Regions from separate parts of the Exiguobacterium sp. s80 genome, predicted to be linked through region 3. Evidence: a T-box and tRNA genes for the amino acid it is inferred to sense, from the RefSeq annotation. Region 3 holds a T-box; the other regions hold tRNA genes.
What was found. The T-box of region 3 lies ahead of argS (arginine--tRNA ligase). A T-box ahead of a tRNA ligase gene usually reads a tRNA of that ligase, here a tRNA-Arg.
Positions count from the first base shown of each region.

Region 1 (8,343 bases), on a different contig from region 3:
TTGATGGAAGATGGGGGCATCATGCAATGCGGTAATGCACAAAACTGTGTTGAGGTCTGCCCGAAAGGGATTCCCCTTACGACATCGATTGCGGCAATGAACCGTCAGACGACATTACACTCGTTCAAAAAATTCTTCGGTAGCGACGAAGGTCGTACAGGAGAAGCGGTTAGCAATTAATTCATAAAAAAGAAGGGGCGCTGCTCCTTCTTTTTATATTCAGGAGGGAATTTACGTGCGTGTACCTAGTTATATCGAAGATTTAGATGGGTGGTTAAGTCAAATGAAACACGGGACGAGACTCGATGTTGCGGTTCGTTTCGCTGAGACGGATGCCTACGGTCATATGAATAATCGGGTCCCGTTCGTCTATTTTGAGGATGTCCGGACGTTGATGCTTGAAGAGACAGGCTACTCGTTAGCAGATGACGGAATCGTCGTCGTCGCAGATGCGCAGTGTAACTACATCCGTCAAGTTTATCCACGGACGCGGCTTGCAGTCTACGCCTATCCTGTTCAAGTCGGAAAAGCCTCGTGTGACGTCCATTACGCGGCATTCGATGACGAAGAGCAACTGATGTTTACGGGACGAACGTCGATGGTACAAATCGATCGTGCTGGGAATGCTTTTCCATGGGATGAAGCCTATAAAAATTCCTTGCAGAATCGATTCGAATCCGTTATCATTTGATAATGAGTTCACATATTCGAAAACGACTCACTAGTACGTTATTAGTGGAGGGAGATTTCTTAATCATGGAAAAAACATTCAAAGTCATCGCAGATTCAGGCATTCATGCTCGTCCTGCAACACAACTTGTCAACACAGCTTCAAAATTCCAATCAGATATCAACTTGGAGTACAACGGAAAGACTGTTAACCTTAAGTCGATCATGGGTGTACTTTCACTCGGTATCGCTAAAGATTCAGACATCAAAATCGTTGCAAACGGTGACGATGCTTCTGAAGCAATCACGACTCTTTCAGACATGCTGACAAGCGAAGGTCTTGCTCAGTAATCCTTTTATCTACATTCTCGGACGCCGGTCTTGCACCGTCGTCCTTTTTTGTTACCATAGAGGATAGGAAGGTGAGATATGACGTGAACAAACCAATTGGAGTATTAGATTCTGGGGTCGGCGGCTTGACGGTCGCGCGTGAGCTGATGCGGCAGCTTCCTCATGAACAAATCATATATGTCGGGGATACATTACGCTGTCCCTATGGACCACGACCGGAAGAAGAAATCCGGCAATTTACATGGGAGATGATTGATTATCTTGTCGCGCAGGATGTCAAACTGATTGTCATCGCCTGTAATACAGCGACGGCAGTCGTCCTGAAAGAAGCACGGGAAAAATTGACGATTCCAGTCATTGGCGTCATCGACCCAGGAGCACGGGCGGCAGTCAAGGTAACGCGATCGAAACGAATCGGTGTCATCGGGACGAAGATGACGGTCGAGAGCAATTCTTATGAAAAGGCATTACGACATGTCGAAGGGCAAGTTGTTGTCGAATCACTTGCATGTCCGCCGTTCGTCCCGCTCGTCGAGTCCTCACAGACGACAGGTGCTTACGTCGAACGTGTCGTCGCCAATACATTACGTCCATTGCTTTCGTACGACATGGACACGTTAATTTTAGGGTGTACCCATTATCCGCTGCTCGCAGATGTCATTGGACGAGTCATCGGACCAGACGTCCAATTGATTTCTTCAGGAGACGAGACGGCGCTCGAAGTCGCGGCTCTCCTCGACTACAATGGAATTGCAGCAGGAAATGATTTTATACCGGAACATGTGTATCATGCGACAGGTGACACGCGTTCCTTTGAACGGATCGCGACCGATTGGTTGAGTCAACCAATCCAAGCAAAACGATTAGTACTCGGAACGGAGGCAACGACATGAGAATCGATCAACGAGAATCTACGGTGATGCGAGCGATTGCGTTTGAGACGAATGTGAATAAACATGCGGAAGGTTCCATCATGATCGCAGTCGGAGACACGCGGGTCTTGTGTACGGCAACGGTCGAAGAGAAAGTCCCACCCTTTTTACGGGGGAAACGTCATGGCTGGATCAATGCGGAATATGCAATGTTACCACGTGCGACGGCGCAACGGACAGCGCGCGAGTCGGTCCGTGGTAAACAGACAGGTCGGACGATGGAAATTCAGCGTTTGATTAGTCGGGCGTTACGTGCTGTCGTCGACTTAGAAAAACTAGGCGAGCGGACGGTCTGGATTGATTGTGATGTCATTCAAGCGGATGGCGGAACGAGAACGGCTGCGATCACAGGCGGTTTTCTTGCCCTCGTCCTCGCAGTAGACGGTCTGATTCAAAGCGGGAAACTGACGGATACACCAATCAAAGAAGGAATCGCAGCCGTCTCGATTGGAAAGGTCGGTCAAGAGCTGCTCCTCGATCTCTGTTATGAAGAGGATGCTGCAGCCGATGTTGATTTAAACTTAGTCATGACCTCTTCCGGGAAAATCGTCGAGATGCAGGCGACAGGTGAAGAGGCGACATTTTCGAAACGGGAAATGCTCGATATGCTCGAACTTGGGGAAAAGGGTATTGAAGAACTCCTGCGTGCCGGTCAAGACGCATTAGGTGCTTCGTGGTGGTATGTTGGAGAAGAAGTGGGGGAACATCGATGAAAATCATCGTCGCGACCCGCAATGCCGGGAAAGTGAAAGAACTCGAAGTGATGCTCGGGAAACTAGGTTATGACGTATCTTCTCTATTGGATTACGAAGCTGCACCTGAGACGGATGAAACGGGTGTAACTTTTGAAGAAAATGCTGAACTGAAAGCGAAAGAAGCAGCTGCTTACTTCGGTCACGCGGTTCTTGCCGACGACTCGGGACTCGAAGTCGACGCGCTCGACGGGGCGCCTGGTGTCTACTCAGCGCGTTTTGCAGGTCTAGAAAAATCAGATGCAGCGAATAATGCATTGTTGCTCGAAAAATTGGGCAATCGATCAATCGAAGAGCGGACAGCGCGCTTCGTCTGTGCATTGTCACTTGCAAAACCTTCTGGGGAGACGTTGACTGTACGCGGTACGATGGAAGGTCTCATCGGATTCGAAGCGAAAGGTGAGCATGGTTTCGGTTATGATCCTTTGTTCATCGTCCCATCTCGAAATCAAACGGCCGCCGAGTTAACAAAAGATGAGAAAGCGGCGATTAGTCATCGCGGGAATGCGTTGAAAAAACTTGAATTAGCACTGACTACTTTTTTAGGAGAGTGATCAACGATGAAAGCGTTAATCGTTAGTGATAGCCATGGTCTCGAATCGGAACTTCTGACAATCGTCGAACGGCATCCGGAAGCAGAGGTTGCGTATCATTGTGGAGACTCACAGTTGACACGGATGGACGAATCATTATATCCCTATCGTGTCGTTAAAGGGAATTGTGATTATGGTAACGACTTTGCCGATGAGGTACTTGAGCCTTTTGGCGCAGTCAATCTATTATGTGTCCATGGTCATCGTCAAGACGTGAAATACAGCCTCGACCACTTAGGCCATCATGCGGATCAAAAAGCAGCACAGATCGTGTTGTATGGTCATTCGCACGTGGCGAAAGCGGAACAAAAGGATGATAAACTCTTCATCAATCCGGGTTCGATTCGTATGCCGCGACACCGTCCTGAAAAAACGTATGCGATTTTGACGCTTGAAGAAGATGCGTATTCCGTTGATTTTTACGATCTGACAGGTGAACAGATTAATGCTTTACATTTAGAGGGCACGCTTTAAGAAAAGATTTTTTGTAATGTGATTGACACGAAAGAATTGTTTTAGTATAGTTTATTCGTGTTGACACGTCCCAATAGCTCAGCTGGATAGAGCAACGCCCTTCTAAGGCGTCGGTCGGGGGTTCGAATCCCTCTTGGGACGCTATAATTAAAATAGAGACTGCCCTTACGAGGGCGGTCTCTTTTTTTTATTATGATTTTCGATTATAATCAAGGTATCATGAACTTAAAAAGGGGATGTGGACAATGAGGAAACGAATCGGTGGAATCCTCCTTCTGACAGTTGCTCTAGCTGGTTGTAGCGAAATAACGAATACGGTCGACGACGCAAAACAACAAGTCGTCGAAGTGAAAAATAATGTTGATTATGCAGCGGAACTACAAACGATTGCGAAAGATACATCACGTGTCACGTCAGAGCTCTCGGCTAAGCTCGATCAAGCAGCGGAGAATGCACGCGAATCGGCAAATCCAGAACAAACACTGGATCAACAAATGGAAAAGCTGAAAAATGATGAGACGGTTCAAAAGTTAGAGAAAGAGCTTGATCAAATCGACGAGCGTCTGTCTAGTCTCGACAGTCCGCCGGCCGAACTAAAGAGTTTGAGTGATAAGTTAAAGCAGTATGTCGATCAATCAGAGTCGATGACACGTCTTCTTGAGACGGACGTCTCGCTCGATACGTTGAATCAGCTTGGAGTCGAACAAGGACAACGACTGCAAGACGCAATATCTAGTTGGACGGAACGACTCGATCCCTTCACAAAATAAGAATGATTGGTAGAGGAGGAGAGCGCATGAGTGAATCCCGTTGGATGGAACGACCGCTGGAACAGGAACGGATGCGACTCGCACGGATAACGAGGGTCGAGCGAGATGAACGGATGAAGCGACTCGATGACGTGGCGATGAGTGATGACGACATTTTGTATAGGGTATATACGATGCAAGATGCTTTTTCTGAGAGTAAAGAAGAACGAGAACGCTTCATCAAAATAGCGGAATCGTTTTTGACAGTCGAAGGAGTTGAGCAAGTGCTTGCGCTCTTCCTCTTTGAGCATGGACAGGCATACCCGCTTCGTGTCGCGCTTCGGACAGCCTCACCATACTTACCATACGGTCTAGCAGTTAAGTTGGAGGAAGCGGCATCAATGCTTGGACGGCAAACGGAACCAGACAAGGAAGCACGTTCGGACGAATCGTTTTTAACGCGGAAATCGCTCGGGAAGTCGGAAGCGGAATGGATAAACGTTTTTCAAACAGGAACGTACGAACAACAATTCGAGCAGTTACGTGGACTGACGCTTGAAAAGGCGCCTGAATTGAGACGGTATCTTTGCACCTCTTATGCAATCGGTGAGGACGTAAGACAGCAAAGTTTGATCGTCCTTCATACGTTATTATTGCAATTAATGACGGACGACTCATGTTTTCCTTTAACGCTTCGAATCGAACGTTTGCAGCTTGACGTGACATTCGATTCCGCCGAGCAGCTACGTAGACGGTTGGAACAACAGCAGGCGCAACTGCTAGGAGTGCAAGAAGTTTTATTTAGCTTAAGACGGCTCGATCCTTTTCGAGCGCTATTAATGTTGTCCTGGCATCAAATGCTCCACCTCGATCAGGAAGTCGATTTATTCGATATGGACCCGGTCGAGATGATTGAAACGCTTGATGCACTCGCTGGAATGACGTTCGAACGTGATGTGCCCGAAAAAGAACTCGAGGCACTTGCGCGTGACTTATACGATAGTGCTCATCAGATGTTAGAAGAGGGAAAAGCGTACGAGAAGACGGCGATATAGGAAATGCGAGGAATCCATTCGTTCAACAGTGGTAATGCTCGGAATGGATGTGCTATAATGTGACTTGTTGTACACACATGTACGCTAATTGACAATTTTGGAGGGACTCAGCATGACTGCAAAATGGGAAAAACAATCAGGTAGCCTCGGCGTTCTCACGTATGAAGCGCCTGCTGAAGCATTTGATAAAGCGGTAGACCAAGCGTTCAAGAAAGTCGTTAAGACTTTGAACACACCTGGTTTCCGTAAAGGAAAAATGCCACGCACAATGTTTAACAAAATGTACGGTGAAGAAGCACTTTATCAAGATGCTCTTGATATCTTGTATCAAGATACAATCGAAGGTGCTGTCGTCGAATCAGGTATCGAGCCAATCGCGCTTGAAAACATCGACGTTGAAACACTCGAAAAAGGAAAACCGGTTGAGTTTAAAATCACGTTCGTCATCGAACCTGAAGCAACTCTCGGTGAGTACAAAGGTCTTGAGTACACAGCTGTCGAAACTGACGTCACTGACGAAGATGTCGATGCTGAACTCAAAACAATGCAAGAGCGTGGAGCAGAGCTCGTCGTAAAAGAAGACGGCGTCATCGAAAATGGCGACACAGTCGTATTCGACTTCGCAGGTTTTGATGGGGACAACCAATTCGACGGCGGAACTGCTGAAAACTATTCACTCGTCATCGGTTCAGGAAACTTCATTCCAGGATTCGAAGAGCAAATGGTCGGTCTGAAAACTGGTGAGCAAAAAGATATCGACGTTACTTTCCCAGAAGAGTACCATGAAGCATCACTCGCTGGTAAACCAGTCGTATTCAAAGTAACAATCCACGAAGTGAAAGCACAAGAACTCCCTGAATTGACAGATGAGTTCGCTAAAGAAATGGACGAAGAAGTTTCTTCTCTTGATGAGTTGAAAACAAAAATTCGTACACGTCTTGAAAACACACGTAAACAAGAAGCTGATGCTTCAATGCGTGATGAGTTGGTTGAAGCAGCGACTAAAAACGCGACAGTTGATCTTCCTGCAGTTATGGTCGACAACGAAGTTGAGCGTATGGTCCAAGAATTCACACAACGCATTCAATCACAAGGTATCGAACTCGACATGTACTTCCAGTTAACTGGAACGACAGAAGAAGCGATGCGTACTGAAATGAAAGAACAAGCAGAAGAACGTGTTAAAGCACGTCTCGTTCTGAAACAAATTGTTGCAGATGAAAACATCGAAGTGAACGAAGAAGAAGCGCAAGCTGAACTTCAATCGATGTCTGAACTCTACAACATCCCTGCTGATCAACTTGAAACGATGCTCGCGCCACAAGGTGGTCTCGACACGCTTAAAGGTGATCTCCAGTTCCGTAAAGCAATCGACGTTCTCGTTGATAATGCTAAAACGAAATAAGTTTTTTAACTGAACTAAACGATTTCAAGACCTATTTCTGGTCTTGAAGTCGTTTTTTTTGTACGATAGGTCAAACAAGGACAAACATTATCAAAATCTTCAAATCAAACTGTAAAACGCTCGTCCAAGATTTGAAAGACTTTCCTTGTTCGTGCTACAATCATTAATAGTAAAACGTGAGATTGGATGCGAAACGTATCTATACAACTTCCACGTTAAAGGGGTGGACCTTTATGTTTAAATTTAACGAAGAGAAAGGTCAGCTAAAATGTTCTTTCTGCGGAAAGACACAAGAGCAAGTGCGCAAACTTGTTGCTGGACCTGGCGTTTACATTTGCGATGAATGTATCGAACTCTGCAATGAAATCGTTGAAGAGGAACTTGGTACAGAAGAAGAAGTCGAACTAAAGAACGTACCAAAACCGCATGAAATTCGTGAGACATTAAATGATTATGTCATCGGTCAAGAGAAAGCGAAAAAGTCTTTGTCTGTCGCAATGTACAATCATTACAAACGAATCAACGCCGGTGGTCGGGCAGATGATGTCGAGCTTTCTAAATCTAACATCGTCATGATTGGACCAACAGGTAGTGGTAAGACACTTCTTGCACAAACAATGGCACGTATCTTAAATGTTCCTTTCGCGATTGCGGATGCGACAAGTTTAACGGAAGCTGGATATGTTGGGGAAGATGTTGAAAACATCCTCTTGAAACTCATTCAAGCTGCTGATTACGATGTCGAGAAAGCAGAAAAAGGAATCATCTATATTGACGAGATTGATAAAATTGCCCGTAAATCTGAAAATCCTTCCATCACACGTGATGTATCAGGGGAAGGGGTGCAACAAGCACTTCTTAAAATCCTAGAAGGAACAGTTGCGAGCGTACCGCCACAAGGTGGACGTAAACATCCACATCAAGAATTCATTCAAATCGATACGACGAATATTCTTTTCATCGTCGGTGGAGCATTTGATGGAATCGACCAATCGATTAAACGTCGTCTTGGTAAAAAAGTCATCGGATTCGGAAATGACTCTGAAAACCGTAACTTTACGCAAAAAGAAATTCTTGCTGCCGCATTACCAGAGGATCTCCAAAAGTTCGGACTAATCCCCGAGTTCATCGGTCGTCTGCCAGTCATGGCGACACTCGAACCACTCGATGAGGATGCACTCGTCCAAATCTTGACGAAACCTAAAAATGCGTTAGTCAAACAATATAAAAAAATGCTTCAACTTGATGATGTCGAACTCGACTTCACAGATGAGGGACTAATTGAAATCGCGAAACTCGCAATCAAACGGAAAACCGGTGCACGTGGTTTACGTTCGATCATCGAGGAAACGATGCTTGAAAT
Region 1 covers NZ_JACSMP010000004.1:70,737-79,079, forward strand. Annotated here, with positions in the region: gene sdhB (succinate dehydrogenase iron-sulfur subunit) at 1-180, shown strand, start outside; gene KNP94_RS09505 (acyl-CoA thioesterase) at 236-691, shown strand; gene KNP94_RS09510 (phosphocarrier protein HPr) at 757-1,020, shown strand; gene racE (glutamate racemase) at 1,104-1,913, shown strand; gene rph (ribonuclease PH) at 1,910-2,665, shown strand; gene KNP94_RS09525 (XTP/dITP diphosphatase) at 2,662-3,258, shown strand; gene KNP94_RS09530 (metallophosphoesterase family protein) at 3,265-3,771, shown strand; tRNA gene KNP94_RS09535 (tRNA-Arg) at 3,839-3,912, shown strand; gene KNP94_RS09540 (hypothetical protein) at 4,017-4,541, shown strand; gene KNP94_RS09545 (hypothetical protein) at 4,568-5,575, shown strand; gene tig (trigger factor) at 5,688-6,980, shown strand; gene clpX (ATP-dependent protease ATP-binding subunit ClpX) at 7,214-8,343, shown strand, end outside.
Region 1: it has a tRNA-Arg gene. The T-box ahead of argS (arginine--tRNA ligase) is inferred to sense a tRNA for this amino acid. The anticodon was not compared.

Region 2 (8,343 bases), on a different contig from region 3:
AAGTATCCGTCGTGTACTTCAACTTCTCCGTCGAAACGACCTTGAGTCGTATCATATTTTAAAAGGTGTGCAAGCATTTTAGTGTCTGTGAGGTCGTTGATTGCGACTACTTCGATTCCTTCAAATTGAAGAATTTGACGAAGTGCCAAACGCCCGATACGTCCAAATCCGTTAATACCAACTTTTACTACTGCCATGATAATTTTCCTCCTTTTAGTGTAAAGCGAGTTATCTATTATTCAAAAGGGGGCTACCCTTTCAAAATCGTTGTTGCGGCTCCTTCATCCGTAATGAGGATGATGTTTGGAGACTGTTTGACGTAGGCATTGATCGCTTCTGCTTTCGAATGACCACCGGCGACAACCACGACGTGTTCGACTTTTTTCAAGTCGTCGAGTTGTAGTCCGACCGTTTTGACACGGTGGACGATGTTTCCGTCCCGATCAAAATAATATCCGAATGCTTCTGCGACGGCTTGCTCGTCTTCGAGCTGTTCCAAAAGAGCTGTCGAAGCACGACGACGTTTTGCCATCGTTTTTGCCTCACCAATTCCATGTACCACGATTGAAGCATCTTTAATCATCTGTAAGACATTTTTAATGCTCGGCTCCTCGACCATCTTGACGAATGTCTCGGTGCTGACCATGTCTGGAATGTGAAGCAGATGATAGTCGCTTTGGGCACGTGAAGCCATGCGTGAGCAGACCGTATTCGCTTGAAGTTCAAGCGTTTCGCCAAGACCGCCTCGTGCGGGTACAAACGTCATCGGACGATTTTCCTTATCGGGCGACATCATCGCCGCGACCGAAGCCATCGTCGTCCCACCTGTAACTGCGATCGTATTGTGGTCTTTTGAAAGTTCACGTTTTAAGCGGGCAACTGTTGCCCGTCCCATATCGCGTTGCACCCAGAAGGTTTGATCCGAATCACCCGGTACGATGACGACGTCTTTTACACCAAGCTTCTCTTTTAAGGCTTTCGCCATATCGGAGATCCCGGCGAGTTCCGCCATCACACTGTGCATGCTTCGTAATACCGTCCGCCCTTCATCCGTCAAGGACATGCCTTGCGTCGCAACTTCCAGTAAGTCTTGTTCTTTTAAGAAGTCGACCTCCCGGCGTAGAACGCGTTCCGTCAAGCCAAGGCTCGTCGCAAGTGTTCGTCGTCCGATCGGTTGCATCAGGCGTACATAATGAAGAATGTCGTAACGTGTCTGCATTTCTTCAATCAGATCAGGCACGATTCGCTTTTGGATCTGTACTAACTGCCGAATCATGTAACTCCCGCTCCTCTCAAATTGCTGGACACTTTACGTCCCGCGTGTCATATCTTGTCCCACTTGGTACATTGCTATCATAACAGTACCCTGGTTTTGTTTCAAGTCTCGACCGTCATCTTTTTTCAAGTAAACGATTTCTTACCGCCTCCGTCTCAAATTTTCCATAACTTAAGATTTCGTTTTGATGTGCGAGAACCGGTATTTCGTAGAGGTACTTCAGACTGAGCGCCGCATCGTTGTCAATGTTGATTTCTTCGAATGTCCATTCGGGAAATTCATCTAATACAAAATCGAGCAAGATGGCGGCTTCCTCACATAGTGTACAACCCGGACGTGAATAGAGTGTTAAGTGCATGTTTTCTTTTGTTCGCATCATGAATTCGCCTCTCGTCTCTCGAAGTCCGCTTGGGTCAAACCAAGGGCTGCCCGATATTTTGCGACCGTTCGTCTCGCGACCGTAATCTCCTCCGCTGTGAGACGGTCCGTCAATTGTTGATCACTCATCGGAACAGGCGACGCTTCGAGCAGTTGAGCGATCCGGACCTTAACTAAGAAACTCGACGTCCCGGTCGTCGTCCGTGAGACGAAAAAATCTTCGAGTAACATCGTGCCCTGAATCGTCTTGACCGTTTTGTTCGCAATCGCCCGTCCAACCGTCGACGGATGATGCCCCGTCACTTCCGCCACTTCTTTTTTCGTCAGCGGCGCGAGCTCGAGCTTTCCTTTAAACCAATTGAGCTGTCGCTCGATGATGACGTCCAGAATCGCCCGAAGCGTCGTCCGTCTCCGTTCATATGCACTCAAGAACGGTTTTGCTTCATCGAGGTCCGCCCAGCTCCGGTCGATTTCGAGATCAGACCAGTTGATCGTCAACTCGCCGTCACGGAATTCGATGTCTGCTTCCGGAATCGTCAGAACGGTCGTCTCCGGAAGGACCGGTGCTTTTGGTAACCGATCGAGCGCCGCTTTGATCCGTATCCGGTCTGTTGCATCATCAATGTCTTGAAGTACTTGTTTGACAGCAATCCCTTCATTCAAATCCGTCGCGACATCAATCAATAACGCGTCATCTAGTTCGAGCGCGTGCAACAACCGGCATTCGTGCGCGGAACGTGCCGCAATTCCCGTCGGTTCACACCGTTGTAAAACGTGTCGTGCTTGTTTTACGAGACTGACGTCCGCCTCTAACAATGTTGCCAGTTGCGCATCCGTCGTCCGCAATAATCCATCCGTATCTAAGTACGTCATGAGTTGTTCCGCCATATATCCTATTTCCTGTCTCACCGATTCTAAACGTATTTGCTGAAGAAGCGTCGCTTCAAATGAAGCGACACGGTCTGCGACGCGGCCAAAATCAACGTCGATTGTTTTACTGAGATTATTCCGATAAGCGCTTGTCCGGCGTATGATTCGGTATACATGTTCTTCGAGTTCAGCAAATGATTCTTCAAGAATCGTCAACTGAAACAATTGGGACGTCGATAACGTCATCCGTTGCGTCTGTTCCTGGCGCTGTTCCATCGTCGGATCTCCCTTCATTCCATTGCATCTTTAACTCTTCTATATAGTATAGAGGAAAAAATCTTCCGACCGTCTAGAAAGTCCTCCTTAAGCATCTTTCGCCCGAAAAAAAATGTTGAATTTATCAATCGAGTATTGCTTTCCTGAAAAAATGTCGGTATACTATTAATTGTTCAGTAAAAAACATGCACCCGTAGCTCAGGGGATAGAGCACTGGTTTCCGGTACCAGGTGTCGGGAGTTCAAATCTCTCCGGGTGTACCATCTTTGAATCTACAGGCAATGCCGTTCGCGGTATTGCCTTTTTTTCTATATTGATATGTTTAATTCAATGCCATTCAGGAAAAATACATAAAAGTCGCATCGTATCTTTTGACCAATATTGACCAAAGGATTATGATAGGAATAAGTCGAATATGAGCTACATACCATCATAAGGAGGCAAAGACTATGTTAATTCCAACAGTCATCGAACAAACCAACCGCGGGGAACGTGCTTACGATATCTATTCACGTTTGCTCAAGGATCGTATCATTCTTCTCGGGAGCGCGATTGACGATAACGTCGCCAACTCAGTCGTTGCCCAGTTGCTCTTCTTAGCAGCAGAGGATCCAGATAAAGAAATTTCGCTCTACATCAACAGCCCGGGCGGTTCAATCACGGCGGGTATGGCGATTTACGATACGATGAACTTCATCAAACCACAAGTTTCAACAATTTGTATCGGAATGGCCGCTTCAATGGGTGCGTTCCTCTTACAAGCAGGCGCAAAAGGAAAACGTTTTGCCCTTCCAAACGCTGAGATCATGATTCACCAACCGCTCGGCGGCACACAAGGACAAGCGTCAGACATTAAAATTCATGCAGAACGTATCATCAAAATGCGTGAACACTTAAACAAAATCATGGCAGAAAACACAGGACAACCACTTGAAGTCATCGAACGCGATACAGAGCGTGATAACTTCATGTCTGCTCAAGCAGCAGCTGACTACGGTCTCATCGACCGCGTCATGGAGCGCGCTTAATCTGTTAACCCGACCGACCGTTGATGTTTTTACATCAGCGGTCGTTTTTTTGTTGTCTTCAAAAAAAATCCTCTCCACGCCAGGCATGAACTTCATTGAATCATGAAAGTTCGTCCCGAACCTGAAAAGGATCGTTTGTGTTAGTCGATGAGATCTGTAATATCAGACACGATGTCGTGGTTTTCACGAATCAATGTGTAAATCCCGTTCGCATGTGGTGAAAGCTCTTCTTCTGCTTGCAATTGCTTAAGGAAGAGTGATGTTGCGAATGTCACGAGTGTACTTTTCGGTACACCGATTGATTTTGCTTTTTTCGTCAAGACTTCATCAAATTTCGCATCGACTGTCAGCGAAATACGTTTTTTTTCGTTAGCCATTTCAAAAACTCCTTAATTCGAACATTTAGTTGCATCGACTATATATTATAGTAGACTATGGTTCATCTCGCAAGTTTCCCCTTTAGAGCGCACCTGTCAACGACTCACCATTCCGGAGTTTATCCGCGATTTGATCAATTTTCCGCAATCGATGATTGATCCCTGATTTTGAGATGGAGCCGCTCTCGACCATCTCGCCGAGCTCTTGCAGCGTCACGTCTTGATGCGTCACGCGTAAAATCGCGATTTCCCGTAACTTGTCCGGTAAGACATCGAGTCCGACCGTCCGTTCGAGAAATTTGATGTTCTCCACTTGGCGAAGCGCTGCCCCGACCGTTTTGTTGAGGTTCGCTGTCTCACAGTTGACGAGACGATTGACCGAATTCCGCATATCTTTTAAAATCCGGACATCTTCAAAACGAAGCATCGAATGGGTCGCCCCGACTACCTTGAGGAAATCAGAGATTTTTTCACTCTCCTTGATGTAGAGGATGTGCCCTTTCTTACGCTCGATTGCTTTTGCATTCAAATCGAATTGGTTCGTCAAACTCCGAAGCGCCGCATTGTGATCCTCATAGAGACTGAAGATTTCTAAATGGTACGACGACGTCGCCGGATTGTTCAGTGACCCTCCGGCTAAGAACGCCCCCCGTAAATAGGCACGTGCCCGCCGTTCATCTTTTAAAATCGTATCGCTGATTGAACGAATCATCGTGAATCCTTCGCCGAGGATGCCTAAATCCTGCAGAATCTTATCGGCTTGTTGCTTCACGCGAACGATGTAGACGTTATTTTTTTTGAGGCGCATTTTCTTTCGGACGAGTAGATCCAGATGGACCCCGTATGCCCGTTTTAATAATGAATAAATCCGTCGCGCGATCGACGCATTTTCAGTCGAAATATCAAGTGTCAATCCGCGGCCGAGTCCGAACGAAATCGCACCGTTCATCCGTGCGAGCGCCGCTAATTCCGCCTTCATCTCGTGATCCGTGATGGCAATCTGTGTTAATTCTTTTTTAACTTCTGAAGCAAAACTCACGTCAATTCCTCCTTCCCTTCGAGTTGACGCACCCGTCGAATCGATAATACTTTCCGCATGACGAGGCTCGCGACCGCGTCCGCGTCATGACGGATGAAATGATGGTTATAGTCGACGATATCGTCCGCGAGCACTTCAATTCCCGCCTCGACGAAACGTTCATCATCGTAAGTGACGATATCGGCATGATCTTTTTGGTATTTTCGCAAATAGCTTGCATCGATTGATTCGTTATTGACGATGATTGTATCGACGACACCTTGACCAAGAAAACGTTCGAGCGCAGTCAAGTGATCATTTGCCGTGAAGGCCGTCGTCTCACCCGGTTGCGTCATGACGTTACAAATATAGACGACAGGTGCAAGCGATTGTTTAATCGCTTCCCGGATTTCATCAATCAAGACGTTCGGGATGATACTCGTATAGAGACTCCCTGGTCCGAGGACGATGACATCGGCCTCAAGGATTGCTTGAATCGCTTCCGGTACCGGACGGACATCTTCTTCTTCCAAATAAATCCGCTCGATGACCTTTCCGACTTTCGGAATCAACGACTCGCCTTTGACAATCGTCCCGTCTTCGAACTCGGCACATAACGTAATCGTCCGCTCCGTCGCCGGATAGACTTTCCCTTCCGCATTCAACAGTTGTCCCATGACGCCAATCGCCTCGACGAACGAGCCGTTACAGAGCTGCGTCGCAGCCGTCAGCATCAAGTTTCCGAGCGAGTGACCGTGAAGTCCTTCTCCCGTTTCAAAACGGTACTGCATGATCCGGTCCATCAATGTCTCGGACTTCGATAGCGAGACGATGACGTTTCGAATGTCACCCGGCGGCAACATGTTGAACTCTGTCCGTAAGCGCCCCGAGCTCCCCCCGTCATCCGCGACTGTGACGATGGCCGTGATGTCGAGCGGATAATGCTTCAGTCCACGCAAAAGAGTCGACAAGCCCGTTCCACCGCCAATCGCGACGACTTTCCGTTCCCATTTCATTACTTTTCCTCCTTCGCGTGAACATAATCCCGGTGATTCGTGACGACGTGATACTGGTTTTCAAATTCTTTACTGATTGCTTCCGCAAACGTAATCGAGCGGTGTTTACCGCCTGTACAGCCGAGGGCGACGACGAGTTGTGATTTTCCTTCCCGTTCGTACTGGGGAATCAGGAACTCGAGCAAGTCGACAAGCTTTTTATAGAACAATTTTGCTTCCGGCCACTTCATGACGTATGACGATACTTCGAGATCGAGTCCCGTTTTCGGACGTAACTCCGGGATGTAAAACGGGTTCGGCAGAAAACGAAGGTCAAAGACGAGATCGGCATCAAGCGGCAGTCCGTGCTTGAAACCAAATGACATCACATTGACGGTAAAGGGAATCCGTTCCCCTTCCGTAAATTCTTTGAGCAAGCGTTCTTTCAGTGCAAGCGGTTTGATGTCACTCGTATCAATCAGCATCTGTGCCTTGTCACGGAATCCTTCGAGCAACGTCCGCTCTCGCTCGATACCGATCAGTGGTGACGCAGTCGGCGCCAGTGGATGCGAACGCCGCGACTCTTTATAGCGGCGCACGAGGACGTCATTGCGTGCGTCTAAGTACAACATCCGAATCTGCAGGTTCGTTTTTTTCAAATCTTCGTAAACGACAAAGAAACTATCAATAAAATCACGAGCACGTGTATCGATGGCGACGGCAATTTTCGGACGGACTTGCCCAATCACTTCAATCAATTGCGGCAGTAACGTCGGTGGGAGATTGTCGACACAGAAGTAGCCTAAGTCCTCAAAGCTATTCATGGCGACACTCTTTCCAGCTCCACTCATTCCCGTGATGATGACCAATTGCGGTTGATTCTCTTCCATCTTTTCGCCCTCCAGACAACAGTTCCGCGTGTATTTTTTATTCCAAATTCAGTATAGCATAAAAAAAGAGCCAGCCTCATTGAAGTCCCCTCCAACAAAGCTGGTTCCTGTCTTACACCTGTGATGATTCCTGTAATTCCTCGAGTAACGCTTCGATATAATGCTGTGCATTTTGAGCAGCAATCGAACCATCATTCGTTGCCGTAACGACTTGACGGAGCGTTTTCTCACGGACGTCTCCAGCTGCGAAGATTCCTTTGATGTTTGACTCCATGCCTTCGTTCGTCACAACATATCCTTGATCGTTCAAGATACCAAGATCTTGGACGTAACCTGTGATCGGGTTCATTCCGATGTAGATGAAGACACCATCGATTGGATGTGTCGTCACATCTGCCGTTTTCGTATTGATTAAATCAATCGAACCGACTTTACCGTCTTGTTCGTTGATTTGTTTGACGGTATGGTTCCAGATGAAATCGATTTTCGGGTTATCGAACGCACGTTTTTGAAGAATTTTTTGTGCACGTAATTCTTCACGACGGTGGACGATTGTGACTTTTTTCGCGAAACGTGTCAAGTAGACACCTTCCTCGACCGCTGAATCCCCACCACCGATGACGAACAATTCTTTTTCTTTAAAGAAAGCTCCGTCACAAACGGCACAATACGAGACACCACGGCCGCCGAGCTCTTCTTCGCCCGGTACACCGATTTTCTTATATTGTGCGCCCGATGCGATGATGATCGCCCGCGCATGATAATCTTTGTTGTGTGCATGGACCGTTTTAAAAGCACGTCCATCCTCGATGCTACGGACGTCACCGTACGCATATTCTGCGCCGAATGCTTTCGAGTGATCGAACATTTTTTGTGAAAGGTCCGGTCCGAGGATGCTGTCGTATCCCGGATAGTTTTCGATATCTTCCGTGTTGGCCATTTGACCGCCTGGAATACCGCGTTCGATCATCAGTGTTGAAAGGTTTGCGCGTGATGCGTAAAGTGCTGCCGTCATTCCGGCAGGACCTGCACCGATGATGATGACATCATAAATTTTTTCAGCAGTTTCTGTCATGTTTCCACCCCATCTTAAGTTTCGTTGTAATTTGAGTATAGGTGAGAATATGGCAAACGTCTAACATTTTGCCCGAGCAGGTGTCAGGTGTTGTTTGTAGGCACGAATCGTCATCGCCACCTCGTCAAAGGAGACATCAACCAGTTCGGCACACTCTTCA
Region 2 covers NZ_JACSMP010000003.1:170,888-179,230, forward strand. Annotated here, with positions in the region: gene gap (type I glyceraldehyde-3-phosphate dehydrogenase) at 1-197, opposite strand, end outside; gene KNP94_RS08770 (sugar-binding transcriptional regulator) at 251-1,273, opposite strand; gene KNP94_RS08775 (glutaredoxin family protein) at 1,392-1,655, opposite strand; gene KNP94_RS08780 (RNA polymerase factor sigma-54) at 1,652-2,800, opposite strand; tRNA gene KNP94_RS08785 (tRNA-Arg) at 2,988-3,063, shown strand; partial or broken gene clpP (ATP-dependent Clp endopeptidase proteolytic subunit ClpP) at 3,244-3,828, shown strand; gene KNP94_RS08795 (hypothetical protein) at 3,969-4,205, opposite strand; gene whiA (DNA-binding protein WhiA) at 4,288-5,244, opposite strand; gene KNP94_RS08805 (gluconeogenesis factor YvcK family protein) at 5,241-6,239, opposite strand; gene rapZ (RNase adapter RapZ) at 6,239-7,108, opposite strand; gene trxB (thioredoxin-disulfide reductase) at 7,221-8,183, opposite strand; gene KNP94_RS08820 (tetratricopeptide repeat protein) at 8,244-8,343, opposite strand, start outside.
Region 2: it has a tRNA-Arg gene. The T-box ahead of argS (arginine--tRNA ligase) is inferred to sense a tRNA for this amino acid. The anticodon was not compared.

Region 3 (8,343 bases):
AAATCAACATCGAGGAAGTCAAAAACGCGATGCAAGTCGCACTGAAGGAAATTACGAACCGCTTTGATTTTAAAGGTTCGAAGAGTGACATGAAACTTGAGAAAGAGGATTTAATCCTCATCTCGGATGACGACTTTAAACTCGATCAAGTCAAAGACGTCTTGACGACGAAGTTGATTAAACGCGAAGTCCCGACAAAGAACTTACAGTATGAAAAAGTCGAACAGGCAGCCGGGAACACAGTCCGTCAACGTGTCATCCTAAAGAGCGGAATCGACCGTGATGATGCGAAAAAAATCAACAATGCCGTCAAAGAATCCAAATTAAAAGTCAAAACGCAAATTCAAGATGACCAAATCCGTGTCACGGCTAAATCGCGTGATGACTTGCAACAAGTCATGCAGATCGTCCGTGAGTTACCATTATCTGTCGACGTCCAGTTCATCAATTTCCGTTAAGCAGCAAAAATCCCTTTCTCCAAGTCGGAGGAAGGGATTTACTTATGCTCATTGCGCTGTATATCCACCATCAAGGACGACGGCTTGACCTGTCACGCCAGCTGCTTTATCACTTGATAAGAAAATTGCATAATCTGCGATTTCTTTCACTTGCAACAAACGCTGTTGTGGGACGAGCGGGTAGATGACTTCTTCTAAGACAGACTCAAGTGGTACGTTCCGCGTTTCAGCGAGTGAAGACAATTGTTTTTGGACGAGTGGCGTATCGACGTAACCCGGGCAAATCGCATTGACCGTAATACCGGATGTCGCACCTTCAAGTGCTGCTACTTTCGTTAAGCCAATCACGCCATGTTTCGCACTGTTGTATGCAGCTTTCCCGGCAAAGCCAATCAAACCATTAATGGATGACATGTTAAGAATCCGTCCGAATCCTTGTTTTTTCATGATCGGGAACACGTATTTCGTATAGAGGAATGGTGCCCGTAACATGATACTTTGCATCAAATCAAACGTCTCTGTCGAGAAGTCTTCGATGGGTGAGACGTGTTGCATGCCGGCGTTATTGATGACGATATCAATTTTTCCGTAATGTGCCATCGTCTGTTCGATACTTGTTTTAATCGCCGCTTCACTCGTTACGTCACCCGCGACCGCAAAAGCGTCAAATCCTTTATCCGTCAGTGCTTCTGCTGCATTTTTCGCTGCCTGCTCCTGCAAGTCGACAATCACGACCTTAGCGCCTTCTTGCGCAAATTCTTCAGCGATTTCAAGACCGATTCCACTAGCTGCTCCAGTAATTAACGCTACTTTTCCTTCGAGTTGTTTCATTTCCATCTACTCCTTCTTTACGGTTTCACTTCTTTTACTGTACGCTTGCAAAAACAATAATAAAAATGAATCCTTATTATGCTATATATAACCATTAGGAATAGGAGGAAATACGATGGATTTTCGACAACTCGAATATTTTACTGAAGTCGCCCGGTTTAAAAGTTTCACGCGTGCTGCCGATTATCTTCATGTCACGCAACCGACTTTAAGTAAGATGGTCCGCAGTCTTGAAGAAGAACTCGATATTGCACTATTTGATCGCAGTAAACGGCAAATCGTTTTGACAGACGCTGGTGAAACACTCCTTCTTGAAGGTGAAAAAATCTTACGTCAACTTTCTGATCTCCCCTCTCATCTCTATGACGTAATGCACTTAACAAAAGGAACCATCCGGATTGGCCTTCCTCCGTTAATCGGTTCACTCTTTTTCCCCCGTCTGTTGCATCAATTTTCAGAACAGTACCCGATGGTAACAATCGACATCGTCGAGGCCGGCGGTCACGCCTTAGAGAAAGCCATCGTCGCGGGTGACGTCGATTTAATTGCGACCGTCTTTCCTGCAGATGAAAACTTAACCGTTTACCCCTTTATGGAAGAAGAGCTGCACCTTTTTTTACCGGAACACCATCCGCTCGCTTCACGCGCTTCCATCGCGTTAGAAGAAGTTTCACAGATGCCGTTCGTTTTGTTTAATGAAACCTTCTCTCTCCATAACGTCGTTTTAAACGCCTGCCGAACGGCTGGTTTTGAACCGACTGTCACACATGTCAGTTCGCAGTGGGATTTCCTTTGTCTGCTCGTCGCAGAAGAAAATGCCGTGACACTTCTCCCCCGTTCGCTCGCAAACCGGATTCAAGTCAACGGGGTCAAAACAGTTCCGTTAGAAACTCGCGTACCCTGGCAATTAGGTGTCGCTGTCCCGACCGGACGTTATCAGTCGTATGTCACACGGGAGTGGATTCGTTTCGTCCAAGATTCTTATTCACAAAAAGAATGATATGTATAAAAACCATGTATTTGTAGCATGGTTTTTCTTTCGTTATGATGGGATGTATCGTTACTTCAGAAAGGAAGTTATTTACTATGTCAACGCATGAAACACGTCACGAAGTCGGTCTCAAAAAATTAAGTGAGTTCACAGATGCGAATTCAGCTCAATCCACACATGATAAAATCTCAGAGTCATTAAAAGACATCGCACCTGCCGTCGGCGAATGGATTACAGATTTTGCTTACGGTGAAGTGTATAGTCGCACTGGACTCGGGAACCGTGACCGTGCACTCGTCACAATCTCGACGCTCGTCACACAAGGAACAGAACCGCAACTTGCCTTACACATCAACACGGGGTTAACAGCCGGTCTCTCAGGAAATGAAATCGTCGAAGCCATCATGCACCTCGTGCCCTATACAGGTTTCCCGCGTGTCTTAAATGCCCTTGAAGTCGCAAAAACTGTTTTCGCAGAACGTGGTATCACTGTCGAAACGGACTAAGCGAACGGAGGATGAACGATGCATCTGGCAGGGTATAATCCTATTACAAGGGAGAGATGCTAGATGCAATATGCACTGATTGCCGATTTGCATAGTTCATTTTCAGATACGCGCGCCGTGCTACAGGATATCCGTAAACGTGCTCCACAAGCGACGATTTTTTCGCTCGGCGACGTCTATGAGTGCCATATCGGCAAAAAGAGAGCGCGTCGTCATATTTTTGAGTCCATCTCTGATGTCGTGACGCTTGATTTCGACTATGTTGCGCTACTTGATTTCGAAACATTACTCGGGAACCAAGAAGAACGGATTTTTTCAATCGTCCCAACCGGCGTATCCGGACTGCTTGACCGACTCCGGTCGGTCCCCCGGACAAAGCAAGTGGGTCACGATGTCCTGTTTTTACACGGTGATCAGTTCGAGTGGAGTTATACGTTAATACCGAACACCTCCCAATTCGAACAACGACTATTGTTTTTCGGTCATAGTCATCAACGTGGTTTGTTTCGCGACGGACGCCGGTTGTCGACGCAACTGGACGTTCCGATTTCCATCAAACAAGAACGGTATGCTGTCAATGTCGGTCCTGTTCTCGTCGAGCGAGAATGGTTGCTCTACGACACACAGGAAGAATCCATCGTCTACCACCAAGCATGATAAAAAGACCCTCGGGTTAAAAGCTGGAGTCATCTCCATGCTTTCATCCGAGGGTCTTTTCTGATTACAGGTAACGGACGAGTGAAGCTTTCACTAAATCGACCTGCGTTAATTCATGTTTCTCGACGAATTTATCGACGACACGACGTACTTCTCCTTGACGACGGACGAAGCTTGTCGGGACCGGTGTTTTGCCGACAAGTTGTTCGTATAACGTCGTCAATTGATGATCATCGATGACTGTTGTCATCGAATCGAGGAACAATAAGACGTGGAGACGGTTGAGATAGTCCCATGGCTTGTCTTCCGACCGGAATTCATTCCGGGCCAACCATTTTTTAAGACCAATCGCATCGATTTCACTGAGTGTTTCCTTCGAACGTGGTGCTTTCCAAAGCGCTAAAAGTTCACCTAATTTTTTACGCGTTTGTTTTTTACCCATGAAAAATTCGAAGTTCACTTTCGTTTCGAGTGCATCTCCACTAACAGGTGCGATTAAATCGGCACCTGGTGCTGTCACGACATCAAAGATGAAGTCAACAGACTCTCCAGGCAACCACGTTGCCACTCTCCCGTGAAAATCAGCGATGAACGCAATCGCTTCTTTCATGTCTTCGTTCTTGATTCGTTCTGCTGCCTGCTGCAACCGTTCGTTTGTTTCTTTATTCATATGCTAACCCCATCTTTAATTTGATTTTATTACATTTCTTCTGGAGCGCCGACACCTAGGAGGCGTAGACCTTCCGTCAATACAATCGTAACCGATTTCACGAGTGCAAGGCGAGATTGTTTTGCCGCATCCTCTTCAAGGACACGTACTTGACCATAATATCTATTAAAGCTTTGCGCGAGATCGAGGACATAACGGCTGATGATGGATGGTTCACGACGCACGAACGCCCGGTCAATGACTGCCGAGAATTGGTTAAGCATCGAGACGACCCCCCAGGCATAATCGTCAGCACTTCCGTCGAAGGCTGCACCATCATAGCCGCCTTTACGGAGTAACGAGTTGGCACGGGCATTTGTGTACTGGACGTATGGACCCGTCTCCCCTTCGAATTTCAACATCTGCTCGAGATCGAACTCGATATTGTTCATGCGTTCATTTTTAAGGTCATGGAAGATGACTGCGCCGACGCCGACTTGTTGTGCTGTTTGGTCGGCATTCGCAAGGTTCGGATTTTTCTCGGCGATATTTTGTTTTGCGACGTTGATTGCATCTTGAAGGACTTCTTCAAGCAAGACGATCCGCCCTTTACGCGTCGACATCTTTTTGCCATCTTTCATGATAAGCCCGAATGGTACATGGTGCATGCCGTCAACATTATCAAAACCAAGCTTTTTCAAAACTGCAAACAACTGTTTGAAATGGAGCGCTTGTTCTCCGCCGACGACATAAAATGCTTGTTCGAAACGATACGTTTCGAGGCGATAGACAGCCGCTGCCAAGTCGCGTGTCGCGTAAAGCGTCGCGCCATCTTTTTTCTTGATCAGCGCGGGCGGCATACCTTCTGCTTCAAGATCAACGACCATCGCGCCTTCAGACTCGACGAGCAGTTCTTTTTCTTCTAATAAGTCAATGACATGCTGCATTTTGTCATTATAGAAGGCTTCTCCGTTCAGGCTGTCGAACTGTACACCAAGCATGTCATAAACACGGCTGAATTCGACGAGTGAGACTTCACGGAACCATTTCCAAAGAACGGTTGCCTGTTCGTCACCTTGCTCGAGTTTTTTGAACCAGGCCCGACCTTCATCTTCAAGTTCCGGCTTACTTTCTGCTTCTTCATGGAACCGGACATAGAGTTTCAATAGTTCTTTGATTGGCTCAGCCCGGACATCTTCTTCTTTACCCCACATGTTGTAAGCCACCATCAATTTACCAAACTGCGTGCCCCAATCACCTAAGTGGTTGATTCCAACGACGTCATATCCTTTTTTACGTGAAATTTGGTTCAACGCATTTCCGATGACCGTCGAACGCAAATGTCCCATCGAGAACGGTTTTGCGATGTTTGGTGAAGAGAAGTCGGTGACAATCGTCTTCCCATTCGACTCACTTGATCCGTAGTCCGCTTTTTCGTTTAAGACACGATTGACGATTTCTTGCGAGACGACCTCACGGTTCAAGAAGACGTTGACGTATGGTCCGACTGGTTGAACGTTCGCAAAGAGTGGATTATCGATTTTTTCAGCGACATCTACTGCAATCATGTTGGGTGCTTTGCGGAATGCTTTCGCCAACAAGAAGCAAGGGAATGCGAGATCTCCGTGGTCTTCATGTTTCGGTTGTTCAATCAGTTGCTCAATTTGTTCAAGTGTCAATGCGTCTCCGATGACTCCTTGTAAAACTTCAGCATATTGTTGTTTGTAGCTCATTGTATTACCTCCAACAGTTTATTTTTTCCAATAAAAAACGCCCTTTGCGCAACTCGCAAAGAGACGGAATGACCGCGGTACCACTCTTCTTGGTGTCGTTTTCGACACCCACCTTAATTGGGGATAACGGGGTTCCCCCGGCTACGCCTGATCGTTACGATTCGGATAGCGTCTCTGAAGTGCGTTTCACGATTTCTTTGTCCATTCAGGCTTCCACCGTTTCCTGATTCGCTGGCTGACAAGATAAAACCGTTACTTTCTTCGTCATCGACGATTTGATATCTTTCACATTATACGCAATGACTCGATTTCTCTCAACCTTATTTTTTTGTAAATCACTTATCATAATTTCCACAAATCGGGTATAGATACAGAAGGATCGCCACAGAGAGGGGTCTATTCCGCTATGGTTTACTATCGAAAAGTAGCACGTATGAGCTGGATCACTTTAGCACTTATTGTTGTTTTACTGTTTCTTGCATCGCTTGCCTTTCCCGTCCATATGAACCCAGCGATATCGCTTGGAAATGCAAGTTATCTTCTCATTTTAGTCCTACTCTTCCAATTCGATAACATCCGCCGTGGTGGGATTTATTATACATTTCAAGAAGGTATTATTTTATTCATTTTTCTTAATTACGGTTTATTGATTGCCGTCATTTTGAGTCAACTCGGTGTCCTGATTTTCCAATTATTTTCGCATAAAAAAGAAATTCGTATAAAACGATTCATCTACCTGTACCCCGTCAACGTCTTATTCGACATCGTCTATATCTCAGTTCCCGCCTCCGCTTACTTGCTACTTGGAGGTCCGACCGGCCCGGGCTTTACTTATACCGAATCACTTATCCCGTTTGTCGGTTATCTGGTGGGTGTCTTTCTTATTTCCTATCTTCAATGCCGATTCGTCAATCGTTTCTTAAACTTAAGGTATGACTGGACCCGCCTCATCCGACTTCAGACACTCGTTTACGGAATCAGTATTTTAAGCGCGCTTCTCGGGATTTGGTTTTATGATGAAAACCCGTTAGTTGCTGCGACTGTCTCGACTTTAATTTTATTCTTATTCAAGCAACTCCTACAACAGCGTGGCGCATCCTTACAAGCTACACACAACGCTAAACGGTTCGACGATGCGAAGGAACGGTTGCTCGTTTCACGCTTTGAACGGGAAGCGATTGAATCCTTACTGATTGATTTACCTCATCTGATTGATTTCTCCGACGGCTGGCTTTCTATTCAGCAGCAACGAAAACAAATCATCTATGACATTCGGACAAAAAAGACAGTTGATGTCTTACCTTTATTTCATACGCTATCGGCGAATGATCTGCGGACTCCGATTCTCTATGGCCTTCGGTTCGACTGGGGAAATGATATCCAACTCTCGCTTCCCGTCGATCGGCATTCGATGCTCGCGATTCCTTCCATCACAAGTGGAGAAGTCGATGTCTCAATCGTTTTATTTCATCAAATCGCTGATGCTTATGATGAAGCAAAAGCGGATGAAATTTCTCGCCTGCTTCGAACATTTTGCCGCGTACTCGAGCGTTCCCAAGAAAACTTTCAATTGTATGCCGAAAGCCGGACGGATGCCTTGACAGATCTCCCGAACAGTCGTGCTTTTTATGAAGAGGGGGCACGCCAGTTTGCTTCCGAACACTTTCCGCTGTCGATCATCCTGTTTGATATCGACCACTTTAAATACGTCAATGATACGTACGGACATAAAGTCGGGGATCTCGTCTTACGTGAGCTCGGAAGACGGATTAAATACGTCATCCACCGAAACGATTCCGTCTTCGCGGCACGTTATGGGGGGGAGGAATTCGTTGTTTTGATTGCGGATTGCTTACAAGACCAAGCAATCTCCATTGCTGAAGAAATTCGTCACGCCGTTCTCGATCGCCCCTTCATTGTCGACGATCACCCTCTCTCTATTACCGTCAGTCTTGGCGTCGATACAGTAGAACATCCTTACCAACGCACATTTGAAGAATCATTACGTCAGGCAGATCACGCACTGTATGTCGGCGGAAAACACAATGGTCGAAATTGTACAGCCCACTACGCTAATCTTTGAAAGGTTGTGTTTAACGTGTCTATTACTGAAATCGAGTTATCGCTTCCGATGAGTCAACAACGGCGGACATTACGGATTTATCGTCCCCCTGAGGTCGCGACGGATGTTGCATTACCCGTCATCTATATGCATGACGGACAAAATGTCTTCAGTGGTGCGAGTGCTTCCTTCGGTAAAGGGTGGGATGTTCATCTCGCCCTCCATGAAGTCGGTCTACAGGCAATGATCGTCGCCATCGATAGCCCGGATGACCCGATGGACCGGTACGATGAATATGCGCCTTGGACGGATGACGCGTTATTGATGCGAACCGCATATCCGTCACACCGGACGACGATCGGCGGAAACGGGAAAGCTTATATGGAATGGATTATTTATGACTTGAAACCGTACATCGATTCGCACTATGCGACGATTCCGACTGATACAACGATG
Region 3 covers NZ_JACSMP010000002.1:209,082-217,424, reverse strand. Annotated here, with positions in the region: gene KNP94_RS07600 (YajQ family cyclic di-GMP-binding protein) at 1-458, shown strand, start outside; gene KNP94_RS07595 (3-hydroxybutyrate dehydrogenase) at 507-1,289, opposite strand; gene KNP94_RS07590 (LysR family transcriptional regulator) at 1,405-2,289, shown strand; gene KNP94_RS07585 (carboxymuconolactone decarboxylase family protein) at 2,376-2,786, shown strand; gene KNP94_RS07580 (metallophosphoesterase family protein) at 2,850-3,443, shown strand; gene KNP94_RS07575 (hypothetical protein) at 3,508-4,113, opposite strand; gene argS (arginine--tRNA ligase) at 4,143-5,825, opposite strand; T-box leader at 5,882-6,102, opposite strand; gene KNP94_RS07565 (GGDEF domain-containing protein) at 6,232-7,908, shown strand; gene KNP94_RS07560 (alpha/beta hydrolase) at 7,924-8,343, shown strand, end outside.